Regions from separate parts of the Pseudoalteromonas sp. SWYJZ98 genome, predicted to be linked through region 1. Evidence: predicted binding sites of a transcription regulator. Region 1 holds the regulator's gene; each other region holds the start of a gene.
What was found. The regulator sigma-54, encoded in region 1, starts transcription at its own class of promoters, with help from an activator protein. The targets are predictions, from matches to a motif close to GTTGGCACGNNNNTNGNNT.

Region 1 (6,423 bases):
ATAGGTAGCACATCTAAAGTGCCTTCAAAAAAGCTAGCTACAAAAGCAGCTGCAAGTGCGGTTAGTAAATTAACTCCTAGCCAAACTGAGCGTTTTTTAGAGCTTTTTAGTACAGGCGCGAATGTATCCTCTTCATCATCAAGACCGGCTAGGCTTAATAAGCTATGCTCGGCATCTTCTCGGATTACATCAACGATGTCATCGATAGTAACACGACCGAGGAGTTGGTCGTTATCGTCCACCACAGGGGCCGATATCCAATTATGGCGCTCAAATAATTGCGCTACTTCACTTTCATCCATTGAGATTGGGATAGACTCACAATCTTCATCCATTAAATCGCGCACAATTTTTTCTGGCGGATTAGTTAATAATGTACTCAGCGATAAAGCGCCTATAAAGCAGTTATGTTTATCAACAACATATAAATCATCTGTACCCTCTGGTAACTCACCACGCAGTCTAATATAACGAAGTACAACATCGAGTGTTACATCAGGGCGAATGGTCACCGTATCGGTGTTCATTAGCGCACCTGCTGAACGCTCTTGATATGACAGTGCTTGCGTGGCACGTTCACGGTCTTGAATGTCCATCGCGCTAACAACGTCTTTATAGACGGTATCTGGCAGGCTACGTAATACTTCACCTAAGTCATCGTGGCCCATGTCTTCAGTTGCGGCGGCAATGTGCTTAGGTTCCATTTGGGCAATAATGCCTAAACGAACATCTTCAGATAATTCTTCAAGAACATCACCCTGCACATCAGGATCGACCAATTGCCAAAGCAGTCGGCGAATTTTATGCGGTGATGATTCTAATAATAATGCGGTATCACAAGGAGCCGTTTTTGCGAGCATGCGCCTAACTTGAACAAATTGACCACTATTGAGTGACTTCGTCACCTGTTTTAGTTGCTGTAGTGGGTAATCTTGTTCAAAAGCTTCAGGCATTGGCGTCCTTTATAAATTGTTATATTACTTTATGGGGGGGAGGTGAGTTAACTGGCGTTACTAACCTATCTATTTTATATATCTGTTTTAATTGAAGCATTAGTAATGCGAATATTGTTTTTATAAAACAGGTTATTCTTGTTCATTAAAGCGTTGTGCTATTAATTCTCCAACAGCGTGTAAAGCTTGCTCAGAATCAGGGCCTTTACAAACAACTTTAACTTCTTTTCCTTGGCTACTTTCAAGTAACATTAGTGCAAGTACGCTATCGCCTGCTGCTTCTTTGTCATCTTGGAATAATGTGATTGTCGCATCAAATTGTACTGCTAATTGCGCAAGCACAGTAGCTGCTCTGGCGTGTAAGCCTAATTTGTTTTTTATTAAAAAGGTATCTTCACAATGCATAACTTACTCTACCTAAGCTGAACAGGTGATTATTCAGCTATATTATTTTTCTTGCTCGCGATGGCGAATTTTTACATTGGGATGTGTCATTGCGAAACTTTCACCGATAGTTTGCGCTAAATACACAGAGCGATGTTGCCCGCCTGTACACCCAATAGCAATGGTTAAATAACTGCGGTTATTTCGTTCTAAATGTGGTAACCACGTTTGTACAAATGTTTGAATTTGCCATGTGAATTTTTGCACTATGCTGTGATTAGCTAAATAGTCTTTAACCGGTTGATCTAACCCATTTAAAGGCTTTAACTCTGGTTCCCAGTGTGGATTTGGTAAAAAGCGTGCATCAAATACGTAGTCTGCTTCTTTTGGTATACCGTGTTTAAAACCAAATGATTCAAATGTGACAATCAGTTGCTTATCTTTTTTACCTAAAATCTTTTCACGAATAGATTCAGCGAGTTGATGAACACTTAAATCAGTCGTATCTATCATAAAGTCGGCGCGAGTGGTTAATACATCAAGTAATTCTTTTTCTTTTTTGATGGCTAAATCAAGGGGCAACGAGTCTATTGATAGTGGGTGTAATCTGCGTGTTTCAGAAAAGCGTTTGATCAATGTCTGATCGTCGCTATCTAAATAAAACAACGTAGGGTTTGCAAAGCCAGGCAAGTATTCAAGAATATCGTTAAATTCATCTTGTTCTTTAGGGATGTTGCGCACATCTATGCTAACAGCAATTTTATCGTAGCTATCAGACACACTGCGAACTAATGAAGGTAGTAGGTTTACTGGAATATTATCTACGCAATAATAACCTAAATCTTCTACAATGCGCAAAGCAACCGACTTTCCAGAACCAGAACGGCCGCTTATGATAATTAACTCCATTTAACACCCTTTATAAAACTATGATTGATCGACAATAACTTGGTAAAGCTCAGTATCAGATTTTGCACTGCGTAACTGTTTACAAAAATCTTTGTTGTTTAGTTTATCAGCAATGGTTGCTAGAGTCTTTAAGTGCTGCTGGTTATCGCCATCTGGTACGATGAGTGCGACAAAAATATCAACAGGGCGATTATCGATTGCATCAAAGTTTATTGGAGTTTCGCTAACGAGCACTAAAGCCAAAGGCTCTTCTGCACCGCTCATTCTTCCATGAGGAATAGCAATGCCACGCCCTATACCTGTACTACCTAATTTCTCTCTGCTCATTAAAGCGTTAAGAATATCTTGTTGCGGTAAATACGGAAGTTTGTCGTGAGCAAGTTCGCTAATGAACTCTAAAATTCTTTTTTTGCTATTAAAAAGGACCGCAGCTTTGCTGCAGTCCTGGCATATAAGTGAACTTAATTTCATCATATTAGTGTCGAGCAAGCTTCTCTTTGTGTTTGATTACTTGGCGATCGAGCTTGTCGATCAACGAGTCAATAGCGGCATACATATCTTGATGTTCTGTAGAGGCAAATAGCTCAGCACCGCTTACGTGTATTGTGGCTTCTGCTTTTTGATTTAATTTTTCTACATCGAGAATGACATGAACATTATTAATATGATCAGAGTGTCTTTCAAGCTTCGCAAATTTAGTATTAATATAGTCTCTTAGTGAATCGGTTAATTCTACGTGACGACCAGTTAAGTTTAGTTGCATAAGCATTACCCTCTTAGTTTAGCGTCTTAAATCAGACTTTTACGCTGATTTGACGGTGGAATAGCAAGAGATTCACGGTATTTTGCGATTGTACGTCTTGCTACTTTAATTCCTTGCTCAGCCAATATATCCGCTATTTTGCTATCACTCAATGGTTTTGCTGAGTTTTCTGCTGCGATTAATTTTCGGATAAGCGCACGTATTGCTGTAGATGAACATTCACCACCGTTTTCAGTACTTACATGGCTTGAGAAAAAATATTTAAGCTCAAATATACCACGGGGTGTATGCATGTACTTTTGAGTAGTCACACGCGAAATTGTCGATTCGTGCATTTCTACCATTTCAGCGACATCATTTAAAACCATTGGTTTCATGGCTTCAGGGCCATGTTCAAAAAATCCTTGTTGTTGCTTAACAATACAATTAGTAACTTTTAATAGCGTGTCGTTTCTACTTTCTAAGCTTTTAATAAACCATTTAGCTTCTTGTAAATGTGAGCGAATAAACTGGCTGTCGCCACTTGATTTTACAGTGCGAGACATTGCCGCGTATTGGCTATTAACACGAATTTTAGGCATGCTATCTGGGTTTAATTCGACAACCCAGCGACCTTTAATTTTTTTAACTGACACATCAGGAATAACATACTCAGATTCTTCCCTTACAATAGTATCTGCAGGTTTTGGGTTGAGAGTATGTATTAGTGTCATCACTTCTTTAAGCTCTTCTTCTTTAAGCTTAGTTTTTTTCATTAATGTACGATAGTCGCGAGCTGCTAATAGATCAATATGCTCGGTTAAAATCATTTTCGTTTCATTAATGTAAGGTGTTTCTTTATCAAATTGATTAAGCTGAATACACAAACACTCTTGTAAACTACGTGCAGCAATACCAACAGGATCAAACAGTTGAATGCGTTTTAATACCGCTTCAATTTCATCAAGTTCGACTTCGTTATCATCTTCGTTTTCTTGATTAAAGCTTTCTAAAATTTCTTCGCAACTGAGAGTTAAAATACCTGAATCATCGACGGCCTCTACAATCGCAATCGCGATGGCTTCATCGGTAGGGCTAAATGGCGTTAGTTGTAATTGCCACATTAAATACTCATGGAGCGTTTCAGTAGAGGCGCCTTGGTATATAGATTCGTCTTCAGGCATTGGACCTGATGAGGCTGCTGGGGCGGCACTCATGTACTCATCCCAACTAACATCCATAGCCATGTCGTCACTTAGCGTGTCTTTTGCAAGTGCTTCACCAGTATCTTGTTCGTATTCGCTCGGAGCATCATCAGCAGATGCGCTAACAGTTATGTCATCGGTATCAGCTTTTTGCTCGTTTTTACCAGCAGCGTCTTCAGAATAGTCTGCCTCTTCAACCTCTAATAGTGGATTACTGTCGAGAGCTTCTTGTATTTCTTGCTGGAGATCCAATGTACTGAGTTGCAACAAACGAATAGCTTGTTGCAACTGTGGAGTCATTGTAAGTTGCTGGCCCATGCGCAGCTGTAGTGATTGCCTCATGTATCTCTAACAATCCTTTTATGTTGTTATAATTAATACTAGCAGATGCTTAAAGACATGGCGTAAATGTTACAGCCTAAATTGCTCGCCTAAGTAAACATCGCGTACTGTTTTATCATTTAATACGTGTTCTGGAGTACCTGATGCAATCAGCTCCCCATGAGAAACAATGTAGGCTTTTTCACAAACATCAAGGGTCTCTCTTACGTTATGGTCGGTAATTAATACACCAATCCCACGATTTTTAAGATGTTCTATTATTTTCTTTATATCTAATACCGAAATAGGGTCAACACCGGCAAACGGTTCATCCAGTAATATAAATTTAGGATCTGCTGCCAGTGCTCGTGCTATTTCTACACGACGACGCTCTCCACCCGATAATGCCATACCTTGGCTATCACGAATGTGTTGTATGCTAAATTCATCTAATAAGTTATTGAGCGTGTCTTCTCTGGCTTGTTTATTTAGTTCTTTGCGCGTTTCTAAAATGGCCATTAAGTTTTGATAAACAGTCAGCTTTCTAAAAATCGATGACTCTTGTGGTAAGTAGCCTATGCCTAATCTAGCACGACTATGCATAGGTAAAAGAGTAATATCGTTATCATCAATAGATATTTTACCTTTGTCGCTAGGAACAAGCCCTACAATCATATAAAAAGTCGTTGTTTTACCAGCACCGTTAGGGCCAAGTAAGCCAACTATACTGCCAGCTTGTACTTCAAGGCCGACGTTTTTTACAACTTCACGACCTTTATAGCTTTTTGCCAATAGTTCTGCTTTTAATGTGCTCATGGTTGACCTTTATCGCCTTTTTTACTTTTTTTAGTTTCGATCGGTACTAAAATTGTGTGAACGCGGTCAGTTGAGTTTTCATCTTTTTCGGCACTGATGAGCTGCTGCTCTATGTCGTAGGTAATGCTTTTAGCATTTATTTTTTGTCCGGCTTGCGATACTTGTGCATTACCAACAAGCGTTAAAAAACGCTTAGATACATCATAACGTACTTCGTCAGCACTGGCGCTCATAGTCGTGCCGTCTGATTGCTTTTCTTCAAAGTGCGCAGGGCTACCTGTGGCAATTAATAATTGTTTATTATCACCAAGTTCATCACGTTTGTGTACTTCGAGGCGATCGGCTGTAATGCGGCGATTACCGTGAATAATCTCAACGTTTTTCTCAAAAATACCCACATTAGCTTTCAATTGACCTTCTTGCTTGTCGGCACTTATTGAAATTTGATTGGCAGCAGGTTGCGTGTTTTGCTCTGCAGCACTACTATTAAACGCTAGTATAAGTGTAGGAATTATAAGTGATTTTAATATTTTATTGGTCATAGTATATGGTTCGCGTATGGTTAATTAGTTTTATCACTTCGGCTTTTAAGTCGGCTTCTAGGCCTTTACCGGTGATTTTTAAATTGGGTCCAGTGATGATGACGGGTTGCTCCGAACGCATTGTTAATAGCTTTATATCAACCTGAATATTATCAGCATTGATTTTGTCTATCATGGCGTTATCGGTTAAATTTTTGGCAACCACATTACCTTCTAAAATTAATTGTTTATCTTCGTATAATGTTGCTTCGTCTGCATTTATTTGCCACGTTTGTTGTTCGTTATATAAAGTAAAAATGGGTTTTTCGAAAAACGTGAAACCTAATTGCTGGTATAGCTCCATTTTAGCCGCAGTGACTTTGTGGCTAATTTTACCTTGCTCATCATAGGCTGTCTGTTTGAGCTCAATAGCTATGTAATCAGGCTTAGCAATAACTTCAGGCTCAGCCTGAGGCACAATATTTGTTTGTGCAAAATAAGGGTACCAAAGCCAAACCATACAGCTAATGAATAAAACGCTTAATATTATGCGCGCTGCATTCATGAACTAG
Region 2 (6,423 bases), on a different contig from region 1:
GGCCATAATCAAATCTCGAATTGGTGTAGATACATGTCTAAATGCACGATTTATACCAAAATTTATTTACATACTTATCATTAAGTTACATCAATAATTTGAGCGACATAAAAATGACGCACACAAAAAGGAATAATAATGAGTGAGCAAATAAAGTGCCGTTGCCCGTGGCTCGACACCACTAAACCCGACTACGTTATTTACCATGATGAAGAATGGGGCGTCCCTCTTTATGATGATACAAAGCTGTTTGAATTTATCACTCTTGAATCAGCGCAAGCCGGCTTAAGCTGGTACACAATTTTAAAAAAGCGTAGCGGTTACAAAAAAGCATTTGCTAATTTTGATGTAGATAAAGTGGCACAATTCACACAAGATGACATTGAGAGACTAATGCTTGATGAGGGTATTGTGCGAAATCGCTTAAAAATTGCGGCAACCGTCAACAACGCAAAGCGCTTTATAGAAATACAAAAAGAATTTGGAAGTTTTAGTAACTACCAATGGCAGTTTGTGGGTAATAAACCGATTATAAGTAATTTAAATAACGTTGAAGACTACCCAGCAATTACAGAAGCATCAACTGCATTCGCTAAAGATTTAAAAAAACGGGGTTTTAAGTTTTTAGGCCCTACAACGGTTTACGCTCAGATGCAGGCCTGCGGTATGGTTAACGATCACAGTAATGATTGTTTTAGAAAAGAAGAAATTATTGAGGCTTTTAGTAGTAAGTGATTAAAAGCCATAAAAGTGTTCTGTTCACAAAGAGGGTAAGAGACGCTTCGCTTTAGAGAAGTAACGTGTAAGTTAACTATGGTTTCTCATTTGCCCTCGTTTTTCTCTTTGTGAAATAACGTTTTATTTAAATGATTAAAAGCTTCGCTTTTCACGCGAGCAAGCTCAGCGTCTACCGCCAAGGTTTAAGTTTGTGTTTATCTTGTAGACGCCAAGCTTGCTTGCGTGACGGGCAAAGCCCGTAAAGTAACTACTCACAAATGGAAAATAATAAAAACATTTCATCCTTTATGGATGGCTAATCTCTTGAAAGATTATACTTTTTCATTTTCTCAACGAGTGTGGTTCTGCGAACACCCAATATCTCTGCAGCGCGAGCTACAACATAATCATAGCGCTCTAACGCTTGGGTTATTAAGCTAATTTCAAGCTCTGCTAAATAATCTTTAAGTTCAATACCATCATCAGGCAATAGCCCACTACCCGTTTGGCTAAACTCAGCGTCTGGCTCACTTTCGTAATCACTAAAGCCTGTGCTAAATATGTCGTTAAAGGCATCTTTTTCCATTAACTCTTCAGGGTATTCTGGCTCGTAGGCTTCAACTTCAATGTAACGATATTTGTTAGGTAAATCGGGAATGTCAACCACTTTTTCAGGAAACATAATAACCATACGTTCCACTAAGTTAGCAAGCTCACGAATATTACCAGGCCAAGCATGTTCTTTTAAGCTCTCAACTGCGCGCTCTGTAAACTTAGCGGTAGAACCTGTTTGGTCGTTAACACGGCGCATTAACTCTTTTAAAAGCAGCGGAATATCATCAGCACGTTCACTCAGCGATGGGTTTTCGATAGGAAATACATTTAAGCGGTAATATAAATCTTCCCTAAAACTACCCTCTTCAATCATTGTTTCAAGATTACGATGTGTGGCTGCAATAACGCGTACATCAGCTTGGATAGCCTTTGTACCACCAACTCGTTCATAGCTTCGCTCTTGCAATACTCGTAGCAACTTTACTTGCATTTGCAGTGGCATATCGCCTATTTCATCTAAAAATAGCGTCCCGCCTTGAGCTAGTTCAAACCGCCCTTTACGAGCCGATATAGCACCAGTAAACGCGCCTTTTTCGTGGCCAAATAGTTCACTTTCGAGCAGCTCTGCCGGAATAGCACCACAGTTAACAGGTACAAACGGTCCATTAATACGCTTTGAAAGCAAATGTACATTACGGGCAACCACTTCTTTACCAGTGCCTGATTCGCCTAAAATTAAAACATTGGCATCGGTTTTTGCCACTTGTTCAATTAAAAAGCGAACATCTTTAACCGCATCGGTTTCACCAACAAGTCCATCAAAAATTTTATGTGGTTTTGTATGCTTATGCTCATTAGGCAACATGCGCTGATACTGCTGGCAATCGTGAAGTAACTGCGTTGTCACTTCGTGATTAAATGGCTCGCAAATAAGCCCCACCACATTAGCTATACTTAATAGGGGTTTTAGCGTTTCGCCAATTAATAAAAACGGTAATGTTGGATAGCGTTTAATTAAGCTTTCGTGGTCAAGTGATTGCAATGCTCCTAAAATGATCATGCATTCTTGCTGATGATATTTTTTGCATTCTTGTTCAAAGCAGTCTTCGCTTAATAGTTGAGCAGCTTCACCAATAAAGCCAAGTGAAGCATTTAATCCTATTGCGCGGTTGTTATTATTATCTAAAATCAAGATCATATTTAGCGAGCCGTACTTTCACTAATTTGTATAATTAGTTAAATTGTAAGCCAGTTCAGCATGGATGCAAGCAATAGCGGCAGTTTTTTGACATAAACGCCAAAAAACAGACGGGCTAGTTAAGTCAATCATACTTAATAGTTAATCATTAAGTATGGGTTATAGTTTTAACTTAGTTATTACTTAGCCATTACTTAACTATTACCTAACTATAACTTAGCCCTAAAAATTAATTTACTCGGCAATAAAAATGCTATTGTTAGTAAATAAACTCAATTATAAATTTAAGTTGAAGTTACAAATGCCGATACATAAATAAGTGAAAATGCTTGGCATTAATATTGCCTTGTATTAGCTTTCACATAATTTTATTGTTTTAAATTTTAGGATTTTCCATGGCTCACATCTCAGTAAAAAAATACGGTCAAGTTCGTGCTAGTAGTATTGCCGAAATGACTCCTTACGAACAAATAAACCTTATATTTAGTAATATTATCGGCCGTTTAGCAGCTACAAAAGGGTTTATTGAGCGCAAAGAAATAGCAAAAAAAGGGGAAAATATTTCGGCCTGTGTTTTATTATTTGGTGCCCTGCAAGACGCACTTAATTTAGAAGTAGAACAAGACCCTAGTATTTCTAATAATTTATTGGCGCTTTACGATTACTGCCAACGCCGTTTAACGCAAGCGAACATAAACAACGATATTGAAGCAATTACTGAAGTATCAAGTATTGTTAAAGAAATTAAAGAAGGGTGGGATAACATCCCGCTAGATCAACGAAGCCCTGCGGTTTAATTTAAATTATGGACTCGCCAACATCTTCAGAGCCATTAGCGAACTACTCTGAGCAAATACAAACACTGCTTAGTAACATTGAGGTGTTAGTAAATGACAATAATGCAGACGAAGCTCAGCCTTTTTTAGATACTTTAAATACTAAACTAAAGCAATGGTGCGAAAGCAACGAAGGACCAAGCGCAGAACAATTGGAATTAATTCAGCTTCGTATAAATACTATTTTAGTAAAAGCGAATAGCGCTAAAAATGAATCGTCAAAAGCTATTATTAAACATAAAAAGTCAGGAAAAGCGATAAAAGCTTATAAAGCAAGTCGCTAAAATCTACTCAAATTGAAAACACAAAAAAACCGTTTTAAATAACGGTTTTTTTTGTGTTTTCTTAATTTAGTTATTAATTTAATATCATACTTATCTACTAAGAGTTATCTCGTACTACGCCTGGCATATTTTCCAGCTGAGCTTGAACATATGTACTGGTGTTATTAAGGCTTGCCACTAATAAATCCATCGCATTATATTGAGCATACAACCTTGACGATAGCGACTCCATTTTACTGGCAAGACTCAAGCGCTGGTCATCTAAATCGTCTAGTTGGTTTGTTTTGCTGTCTATACGGTTTTGAATAATACCGTCGGAATCGGTGTAAAAGCTTAATTTTTCGTCAAACGATTGTGCGAAGCCATCATCATCGTCACCTACAAAAAACTGCTGCACTAAATCTACATCGCTTGCTATTTTTTCATTGAGTGTTTCTGTATTTAGCGTTAAAACACCGTAGCGGTCTGTTTCTACACCTAATTGCGAAAGCGATAGTGAGTTGCCATTACCTAAATCAACGGGATTTGTTATTTCGCTACGAAGCTTTGACATAACGCCACGAAGTAGTGAATCACCAGCCATAACGCCTGCGCCATCTTCGCCGGAGGCACCCAAGTTATTACTAAGCTCTAACAGTTCGTTATAACTTGAAATAAAACTATTTAAACCTGTTTTAATATTATTATTGTTTTCGGTAACCGATATATCACTTAAGTCGTCGTCAGTGGCATGCAACTTTTTAGCGGTAATATCCACGCCATCAATCACATTACTAAATTCATTGGTATTACTTGATACAGTTAACGTACCATCAATTGTTATTTGCGCATTTTGTGCAGCATTAACTTGCGTTAAATTAGTTGTATGGTTAGCCGGGTCTGCATCTGATACATCATAAGCTAATCGTGACAATCCGCCTGTATCAGTATTACTGCCGTCATCGTCTTGTACGGTTATTGTAATTGCGTTATCTTCGCCAGTTTCTTTACTTGTAAGTACTAAATGCTGACCGGTATCACTAGTTATTATAGTGGCGACAACCGAATCATTACTATCGCTGCCAGTAAAAGGGCCATTGTTAATCTGGTCGCGTAAATCTTCTAACGTATTTGTAGCCGATAAAACAGTAGAGAAGCTATTTGCACCAGAACCAATTGTAATTACGCCAGCTCCAATTGCCTCATCAGCGGCAAATGCGGGGGAAGATAATTTATGAGCTTGTGCTAATGCATCTACTTTTATGTTGTAACTACCTGGCTGAGCGTCTTTATCTGAGCTAATTGATATAAAATCATCATTACCCGATGCAGTTCGTTTTTGATAGTTATCACTAACACCCAGTGCTTCCATTGATGTTTGTACTTTTTCAAGCGCAGACTTGAGTGCACCAACAGCAGAAATATCAGTTGTTAATTTACCTTCTGTAGTATTTAAACGAGCTTCAGCAGGGGCTTGCTCAGCATTAACTAGCGCATCAACAATGTCTGACACTGCTAAACCTGAGCCTAAACCATTAAACGTAATAGACATACTTCACCTCTTTAAATACTCAAAAATAAACCAACTTATTATTAGTAATTCAAACCGCTCACTAAACTGTTTGGTCAATTAAAATACCTGCCGATTCAGACAATTTAGAAACCAAACTTAATACTTCTTCAGAAGGATACTGCTTGATAACTTCGCCGCTGTCTTTATCGAGTACTTTAATTACATCGCGACCTGAATCTTCATCAACCTTAAATTGCAAACTACGGTTCATTTCGCCCATAAAGTCCTGCAATTGTTGCGCCATTTGTTCTAGTTGTTCACGCTCTAACGGCTGAGCAGTAACTTCTTGATTATTTTTTTCGTATTGGTTTTGCTGTAATCGTTGTTGATTTTGTGTATCAGCTTGCTTTACATCGTCAACAGCGCGTTCAGTTAGCGAACTAGCTGCTTGGCCAGCTACTTTATCTTCACCCGCTAGCGGGGTTGGTAATGTAACTTCTGCATTGGAATTAATGGTATTCATAACAGATTCCTATTTATTAGTTAATTAAACAATAGCTCAATTAAAACCCTTAAACCACAAAAGGAGGTAGCTAAAGCCACCTCCTTTATTGTAAAACTAATACTGACTTTATGTACTAGCTAGCTAAACATTAAGCTATTACTTTAACTTATTAACCTAATAAGCTAAGTGCTGCTTGTGGTAACTGGTTCGCTTGCGACAAGATTGACGTACCTGCTTGTTGCAAGATTTGGTTCTTCGTCATGTTAGCTGTTTCGGTTGCAAAGTCAGTATCTTGAATACGGCTACGTGATGCAGATACGTTTTCTTGAATGTTAGCAAGGTTACTGATTGTGTGACCAAAACGGTTTTGTACCGCACCAAGGTCAGCACGTTGCTCATCAATCTGGGCGAGTGCACCATCTATAATATCAATAGCGCTCTGTGATCCTTCTTGTGTTTCTAAGTTAACTGTTTCAACACTTGTAAATTCAGCTTCATCTGTTATAGCAGTAACTACAGTACCGTCAACTACACTTAAATCACTCTTAGAAGTAAGTTTTATAACGTCTCCAGCTGAACCTGTGGCACTAAGATTTTCAGTTGCTGCACCAGCTTCTGTCACCGTAGCTTCTACACCATTAGCATCAGTGAAAGTAGCTGTACCTACATTAGTTCCAGTAGTTGTGTCAGCATAATTACCAAACTCAATAGCAGTACCGTCAGCTTTTGTTAGTACAATGTCAGTGCCATCGACTACCGCAGTAATACCCGTATCACCAGTTTTTGCATTAATATTAGTTACTGTATCAGCTGCAGTAGATCCACCTAAAATGGTT
Region 3 (6,423 bases), on a different contig from region 1:
CTGGTGTGGTTAGCGCACGCATAATTGGCGGCTGAATAATTGGCACAAGTGCCATGTATGAATATGCAGCTACTGCTATTGCGCCTAGTAAATCAGGTGCCAGTTTTGATGCTAAAAATATTGCTGTTGGCCCATCGGCACCACCTATAATGGCAATAGCCGATGCGTCCTGTAGAGTAAATTCAAAACCTGGCACATAGTTAAGTAATATAGCGCCAAACAATGTAGCAAAAATACCAAACTGTGCAGCCGCACCTAATAACAACATACGTGGGTTTGCAATAAGTGCGCTAAAGTCGGTCAGCGCCCCTACTCCCATAAATATCAACAGCGGAAAAATCCCCGTATCAATACCCACATAATAAACGTAGTATAAAAGCCCACCTGGGTCTGACAAACCTGCCACTGGTACATTTGTTAAAATTGCACCAAAACCAATAGGTAGTAATAATAGTGGTTCAAAGCCTTTAGCTATCGCTAAAAACAGTAATAAACACCCTACCGCAATCATTATTAACGATGGGATTGTAAAGTTAGCAATGCCTGTCGCATTCCAGAGGTTTAAAATACCTTCCATCCTCTATTTACTCCTAAGCTAATGCAATCATAGCGTCGCCGGTAGTTACAGCATCGCCTTCACTAACTAACACTTCAGCAATTGTTCCGGTATGCGTAGCGCGTATTTCAGTTTCCATTTTCATGGCTTCCATAATAATCACTACATCGCCTTCGTTAACAACTTGCCCAGCTTTTACCTTAATCTTAAAAATATTACCGGCTAGAGGCGCGTTAAGTGTTTCACCTGATGCAACCGAAGCAGACTGAGGAATGTGCTCAGAGTCTTTTAATGTTACTTCCTTAAGTTCACCACCTTGCGCTACTACTACGTCATAAACTTTACCATCTACTTTTACGCTGTATTGCTCAGCCTTCACTTTGTTACTATTTGAAACTGATTTAGAAGGTGCTTTACTGCTTTTATCTTCAACAGAAGGTACTGGCTCAAATGCATCTGGGTTGTTGCGGTTTTTAATAAACTTCAAACCAACTTGTGGGAATAATGCATAAGTTAATACGTCATCAATTTGATCATCAGCAAGTGTTAAACCTTGCTCTTGTGCTTCTTTTAATAACTCAGCTTCAAGCGTTGCAAGCTCAGGTGCAATGTTATCAGCAGGGCGACAAGTAATAACTTCCGCTCCATCAAGCACGCGCTCTTGTAGCTCTTTATTCATTGGTGCTGGTGTTAAGCCATATTCACCTTTTAATACGCCAGCAGTTTCTTTAGTAATGGTTTTATAACGCTCACCCGTTAGCACATTAAGTACCGCTTGAGTGCCAACAATTTGCGACGTTGGTGTTACTAAAGGTAAAAAGCCAAGATCTTCACGTACACGTGGGATCTCAAGTAAAACCTCATTAAGCTTATCGGCTGCGCCTTGCTCTTTAAGTTGGTTTTCCATGTTTGTAAGCATGCCACCAGGTACTTGAGCTAATAAAATGCGCCCATCAACCCCTTTTAAGCTACCTTCAAATGCCGCATATTTTTTACGTACATCTCTAAAGTAAGCAGCAATTTCTTCTAGGTGGTTTAAATCAAGCCCAGTATCGCGCTCAGTCCCTTCAACTATCGATACAATAGTTTCAGTTGCGGAATGTCCATAAGTCATACTCATTGATGAAATAGCGGTATCGAGCATATCAATACCAGCATCAATTGCTTTTTGGTAAGTAGCAGTACTTAAACCTGTTGTAGCGTGGCACTGCATAGCAATTGGAATTGATACAGTTTCTTTAAGTGCTTTAATTAGTTTTTCAGCATCGTACGGCTTTAATAAACCCGCCATATCTTTAATACAAATTGAATGACAACCCATATCTTCAAGCTGTTTTGCAAGAGTTAGCCACATATCAAGTGTATGAACTGGGCTAACTGTGTACGAAATAGTACCTTGAGCATGAGCGCCTACTTTTACAGCCGCTTTAACAGCTGTTTCTAGGTTGCGAACATCGTTCATTGCATCAAATATACGAAATACGTCAACGCCATTTTTATGTGCACGTTCTACAAACTTTTCAACTACGTCATCAGCGTAATGGCGGTAACCTAATAAGTTTTGACCGCGTAATAGCATTTGCTGTTTAGTATTAGGCATCGCTTTTTTAAGTGCACGAATACGCTCCCAAGGATCTTCGCCTAAATAACGAATACACGAGTCAAATGTAGCACCGCCCCACGATTCAATAGACCAATAACCCGCATCGTCTAATTTGCTAGCAATCGGTAGCATATCGTCTAGGCGCATACGCGTTGCTAATAATGATTGGTGAGCATCGCGTAATACCAATTCTGTTAATTTTAATTTAGCCATGTGTGTGCCCCTTATTTATTATTTGATTTGTACTGAGCAATGGCAGCACTAATAGCAGCGACGTGCTCATTAGGCACACCTTGAGATTTAAAAGATGGTGATTTAACTGGTGTCGCCACGTCAGGTTCGCTTAAGCGCGTCACCAAATTAGACATAAGCGTTACTGCACCAATTAATATCGACAGAAATACAAACACCCCAACCATGCCAGTAAGCATTAAGTTACCAGCCGTTGTGAGTAGAGCACCTATATCCATTTTTCTCCCCTTGAAACCCATATCGAAAATAAAAAATCGATTTAATTAAATATTTATTCACTGGATAATAACAAAACTAATCGCTTTGTCTACATCTTGTAAATTGGTAAAACCAATTAAACAATACACAACATAACACTCAATTAATTTACATGCTATAACTCAGCAATCACGCGCCCTACAATACATACAAGAAATAACGACTATAGCTAATAGTTATATGGAAGTTGTTAATTAACTATCAAGCTAAGTAAAAATAAACACCAACTTTTAATATTAAATGCAAAGCCATTGCCACTTGTTAATTGGTCTTACCAAATAAACCCTATTTAGTGAATATTTAGCAGTTATTTGCAACAGTGTGAATAACTTACATAACAAAGCGTAAAAGTTACTAACCAACTAATAACTAGAACAACAGTAAAAAACCATAACCAATTGATATTTATAAAAAATAAACTTTGGCATATAACTGGCATTAGTTGTTATGAGCAAATTTGATAACCAAGGAGAAAACAATGTTACGCTGGACAATTACATTTTTAGTTATTGCTTTAATCGCTGCAGTGTTAGGTTTTGGTGGCATCGCAGGTGCCGCAGCTGGTATAGCAAAAATTATATTTTTTATCTTTTTAGTACTTTTAGTGATTTCATTAGTTTCAGGTGCACTACGTGGTAAATCACCCAGGTAGATAAAGCATTCAACTAACAAACACTAAAATTAATTAATACTTACAAGGAATTACACTATGAACTCTACAACTTTAAAAGCAGCACTAATCGCAGTATTTGCAGGTTTTTTCATGATGGGTTGTGAAGACAACCATGCAGAAGACGCTGGCGAACGTATCGACGAAGCAGTAACTGACGTGCAAAACTCTGTTGAAGATGCATGTGAAAATGTTAAAGAAGGCGTGAACGCTGAAGAAACTAACTGTTAATTCTTCTTGTACCGCTAAAAAAACGGCTTTCGAGCCGTTTTTTTGTGCCAGTAATAAAATCACTGACTATAAAGCTGCTCATTTAGCAGTTAGCTTGTTAAAATAAAAAAAACGATATTTAAAGCAAGGCAAAATGGCATTCACAACCACCTACACATTAGATAAACCCTACTTTTACGAGTGTTTTGATGAGTCACTCCCTTATAGTAAGCGTGCAAAACCTAAATACTTTTTACTTGTGTTGTTAGTTGCGCTTGGTTTATTTGGCATTTATGTTTTAGATGATCATTACTTAGGATCGTTTATGATCATGTTAGCGGTACTCGAATGCGTCGCTTTTTACTATCGCAGACCATGGTGGGTAACCAGACAAATGCTCAGCAGAGCATCAGGCTCTGAGGTAACACTTACCTTTGATGAAGAAGGTATTAAATCTGCTAATCATTACAAAAGCTATCAATTAGAATGGCAAAATATAAGCGAAGTAATTGACACCCAGCAAGGTATTATTATTAAAAACAAAAGCGGCATGCAGTACATATCAAAACAAATACTTAGTCCTGAAACACTCGCTTTTATAAACAAAAAAGCCACTCAGTGAGTGGCTTTTAGTCTAGTTGAGTTAATTACTCAACTACGTATACGTGTTGATTAAGCATTGCCCGGATTAGGGTTCGACTTTTCAGCTTGTATGCGCATGTAAATCTCTTCACGATGCACTGATACGTCTTTTGGTGCATTAACACCGATTCGAACTTGATTTCCTTTAACACCTAGAACAGTAACTGTTACTTCGTCACCAATCATTAGGGTTTCACCTACTCTACGAGTTAGTATTAGCATTCTCTTGCTCCCATGTTCCAATAAAAATTATAAGATTCCGCTTAAACATACTAATGAAAATTAGACTGAAAAGTAAGTAAAAACTCGCAATCTATCCATTTTCTGTTAAAAATGCCTTGTGTAATGCACGAACAGCCAACTCTAAGTACTTTTCATCTATTAAAACTGAAATTTTAATCTCTGAAGTCGAGACTAAAACCACATTAATATTTTCCTGCGCTAATGCATCAAAAAATAAACTAGCGACACCAGAATGTGATTTCATACCCATGCCAACAGCAGAAACTTTAGCTACTGCTTGCAATCCGCTTATATTTTGAGCACTGAGCTGAGCTTGATCTTCACTCAATAATTCAAGTGCTTGCAGATAATCATTCGAGTGCACAGTAAAAGCATAGTCTATTTTTTCAAAGTTATGATTAACTTGATTAATCATATCTATTTCGATGCCATTTTCGGCAAAAAGTTTCAATATTTTTGAAAGATATTGCGTGCCCGTTGGCACACCTTGTACCTTAATTAAACATTCGTCACGATTAAACGCAATCCCCGATACAACCTTGCTTGGCATATCGTTCTCCTCAAAACTTATTAATGTACCTTCATCGGGATTAAAGCTCGAAAGCACCCTAAGTGGCACATTATGTTTTCCTGCGGCTTCTACTGAGCGAATATGCAAAACTTTCGCCCCTAAACTTGCCAGCTCTAGCATTTCGGCAAAGGTAACTTGGCTCATTCTGCGCGCGTTAGGTTCAACACGAGGATCTGTAGTATATACGCCGTCAACGTCTGTATAGATCTGGCATTCGTCAGCTTTTATAGCCGCTGCTATTTCTACAGCCGATGTATCGGTGCCGCCGCGCCCAAGCGTTGTAATGTTGCCCTCAACATCACGCCCCTGAAACCCAGCAATAATAGCAATACGATTATGCTCAAGCTCATGCTTTAAACGCGTAGCAGCAACCTCTGCAATACGAGCTTTACCAAACATGTTATCGGTTAAAATATTGACTTGATCGGCTAATAGGCTCACAGCAGAGTGGCCACGTTTTATAATAGCCATAGCAAGTAGTGATACAGAAACCTGCTCTCCGGTGCTAATTAGTACATCTAGTTCACGGCTACTCGGGCGAGTATCAATTTGTTTGGCGAGATTAATTAAGCGGTTGGTTTCTCCCGACATAGCCGAGAGCACCACAACCACTTGATGTCCTTGTTGTCTGGTTTTTACAACAAGGTCGGCGACTGCTTCAATTCGCTCTATTGAGCCGACCGAAGTGCCACCGAATTTTTGAACAATAAGCGCCACTTAGGCTTAAGTACGCTCAGTTAACCAAGCTGTAACGCTATCTAGTGCAGCAGCAAGGTTTTGTGGCTCACTACCACCAGCTTGTGCCATATCTGGACGACCGCCACCTTTACCACCTACTTGGCCTGCCATGTGGTTAACTAACTCACCGGCTTTTACTTTGCCTGTTAAGTCTTTAGTAACACCAGCAATTAGGCTTACTTTGTCGCCACTGGCAACACCCAGTGCAATAACACCTGAGCCAATTTTGTTTTTAAGGTCATCAACCATACCGCGAAGCGCTTTAGATTCAGTACCTTCAACGTTTGCTACAAGTAGCTTAACGCCGTTAATTTCAACAATCGAGTCAAGTAAAGACGCGCCAGCTGCACTTGCTAACTTATCGTTAAGTTGCGCAATTTGCTTTTCAAGACCTTTAGACTTTTCAAGTAACGCAGTAACTTTTTCAAGTACCGATGCGCTATCGCCTTTAACTAAAGCAGCTACATCATGTAATTGTTGCTCTTGCTCGCTTACATAAGCAATTGCCTCTGCACCTGTTACCGCTTCAATACGGCGAACACCAGCAGCAATACCGCTTTCAGATACAATTTTGAATAAACCAATGTCACCCGTACGCTCTACGTGTGTACCACCACAAAGCTCGATTGAGTAATCACCAATAGTCACAACGCGTACTTCGTCATCGTACTTTTCGCCAA

Region 2: a site for sigma-54 is predicted at 2,799-2,817, ahead of fliS (flagellar export chaperone FliS). Genes of this name have one in related genera too.
Region 3: a site for sigma-54 is predicted at 3,090-3,108, ahead of I6F10_RS08675 (DUF1328 domain-containing protein). Genes of this name have one in related genera too.

What each region holds. Positions count from the first base shown of each region.
Region 1 covers NZ_JADYXA010000001.1:240,216-246,638, reverse strand. The annotation lists gene mgtE (magnesium transporter) at 1-953, opposite strand, end outside; gene I6F10_RS01180 (HPr family phosphocarrier protein) at 1,086-1,358, opposite strand; gene rapZ (RNase adapter RapZ) at 1,401-2,246, opposite strand; gene ptsN (PTS IIA-like nitrogen regulatory protein PtsN) at 2,265-2,717, opposite strand; gene hpf (ribosome hibernation promoting factor) at 2,722-3,009, opposite strand; gene I6F10_RS01160 (RNA polymerase factor sigma-54) at 3,036-4,535, opposite strand; gene lptB (LPS export ABC transporter ATP-binding protein) at 4,605-5,330, opposite strand; gene lptA (lipopolysaccharide transport periplasmic protein LptA) at 5,327-5,872, opposite strand; gene lptC (LPS export ABC transporter periplasmic protein LptC) at 5,862-6,416, opposite strand; gene kdsC (3-deoxy-manno-octulosonate-8-phosphatase KdsC) at 6,413-6,423, opposite strand, start outside.
Region 2 covers NZ_JADYXA010000005.1:114,941-121,363, forward strand. The annotation lists gene I6F10_RS05915 (sensor histidine kinase) at 1-6, opposite strand, end outside; gene I6F10_RS05920 (DNA-3-methyladenine glycosylase I) at 139-735, shown strand; gene I6F10_RS05925 (sigma-54 dependent transcriptional regulator) at 1,034-2,470, opposite strand; gene fliS (flagellar export chaperone FliS) at 2,866-3,267, shown strand; gene I6F10_RS05935 (hypothetical protein) at 3,276-3,590, shown strand; gene fliD (flagellar filament capping protein FliD) at 3,688-5,121, opposite strand; gene I6F10_RS05945 (flagellar protein FlaG) at 5,183-5,605, opposite strand; gene I6F10_RS20545 (flagellin) at 5,757-6,209, opposite strand.
Region 3 covers NZ_JADYXA010000009.1:84,074-90,496, reverse strand. The annotation lists gene I6F10_RS08690 (sodium ion-translocating decarboxylase subunit beta) at 1-577, opposite strand, end outside; gene oadA (sodium-extruding oxaloacetate decarboxylase subunit alpha) at 591-2,372, opposite strand; gene I6F10_RS08680 (OadG family protein) at 2,384-2,629, opposite strand; gene I6F10_RS08675 (DUF1328 domain-containing protein) at 3,148-3,321, shown strand; gene I6F10_RS08670 (hypothetical protein) at 3,379-3,570, shown strand; gene I6F10_RS08665 (YcxB family protein) at 3,704-4,171, shown strand; gene csrA (carbon storage regulator CsrA) at 4,222-4,413, opposite strand; gene I6F10_RS08655 (aspartate kinase) at 4,505-5,722, opposite strand; gene alaS (alanine--tRNA ligase) at 5,729-6,423, opposite strand, start outside.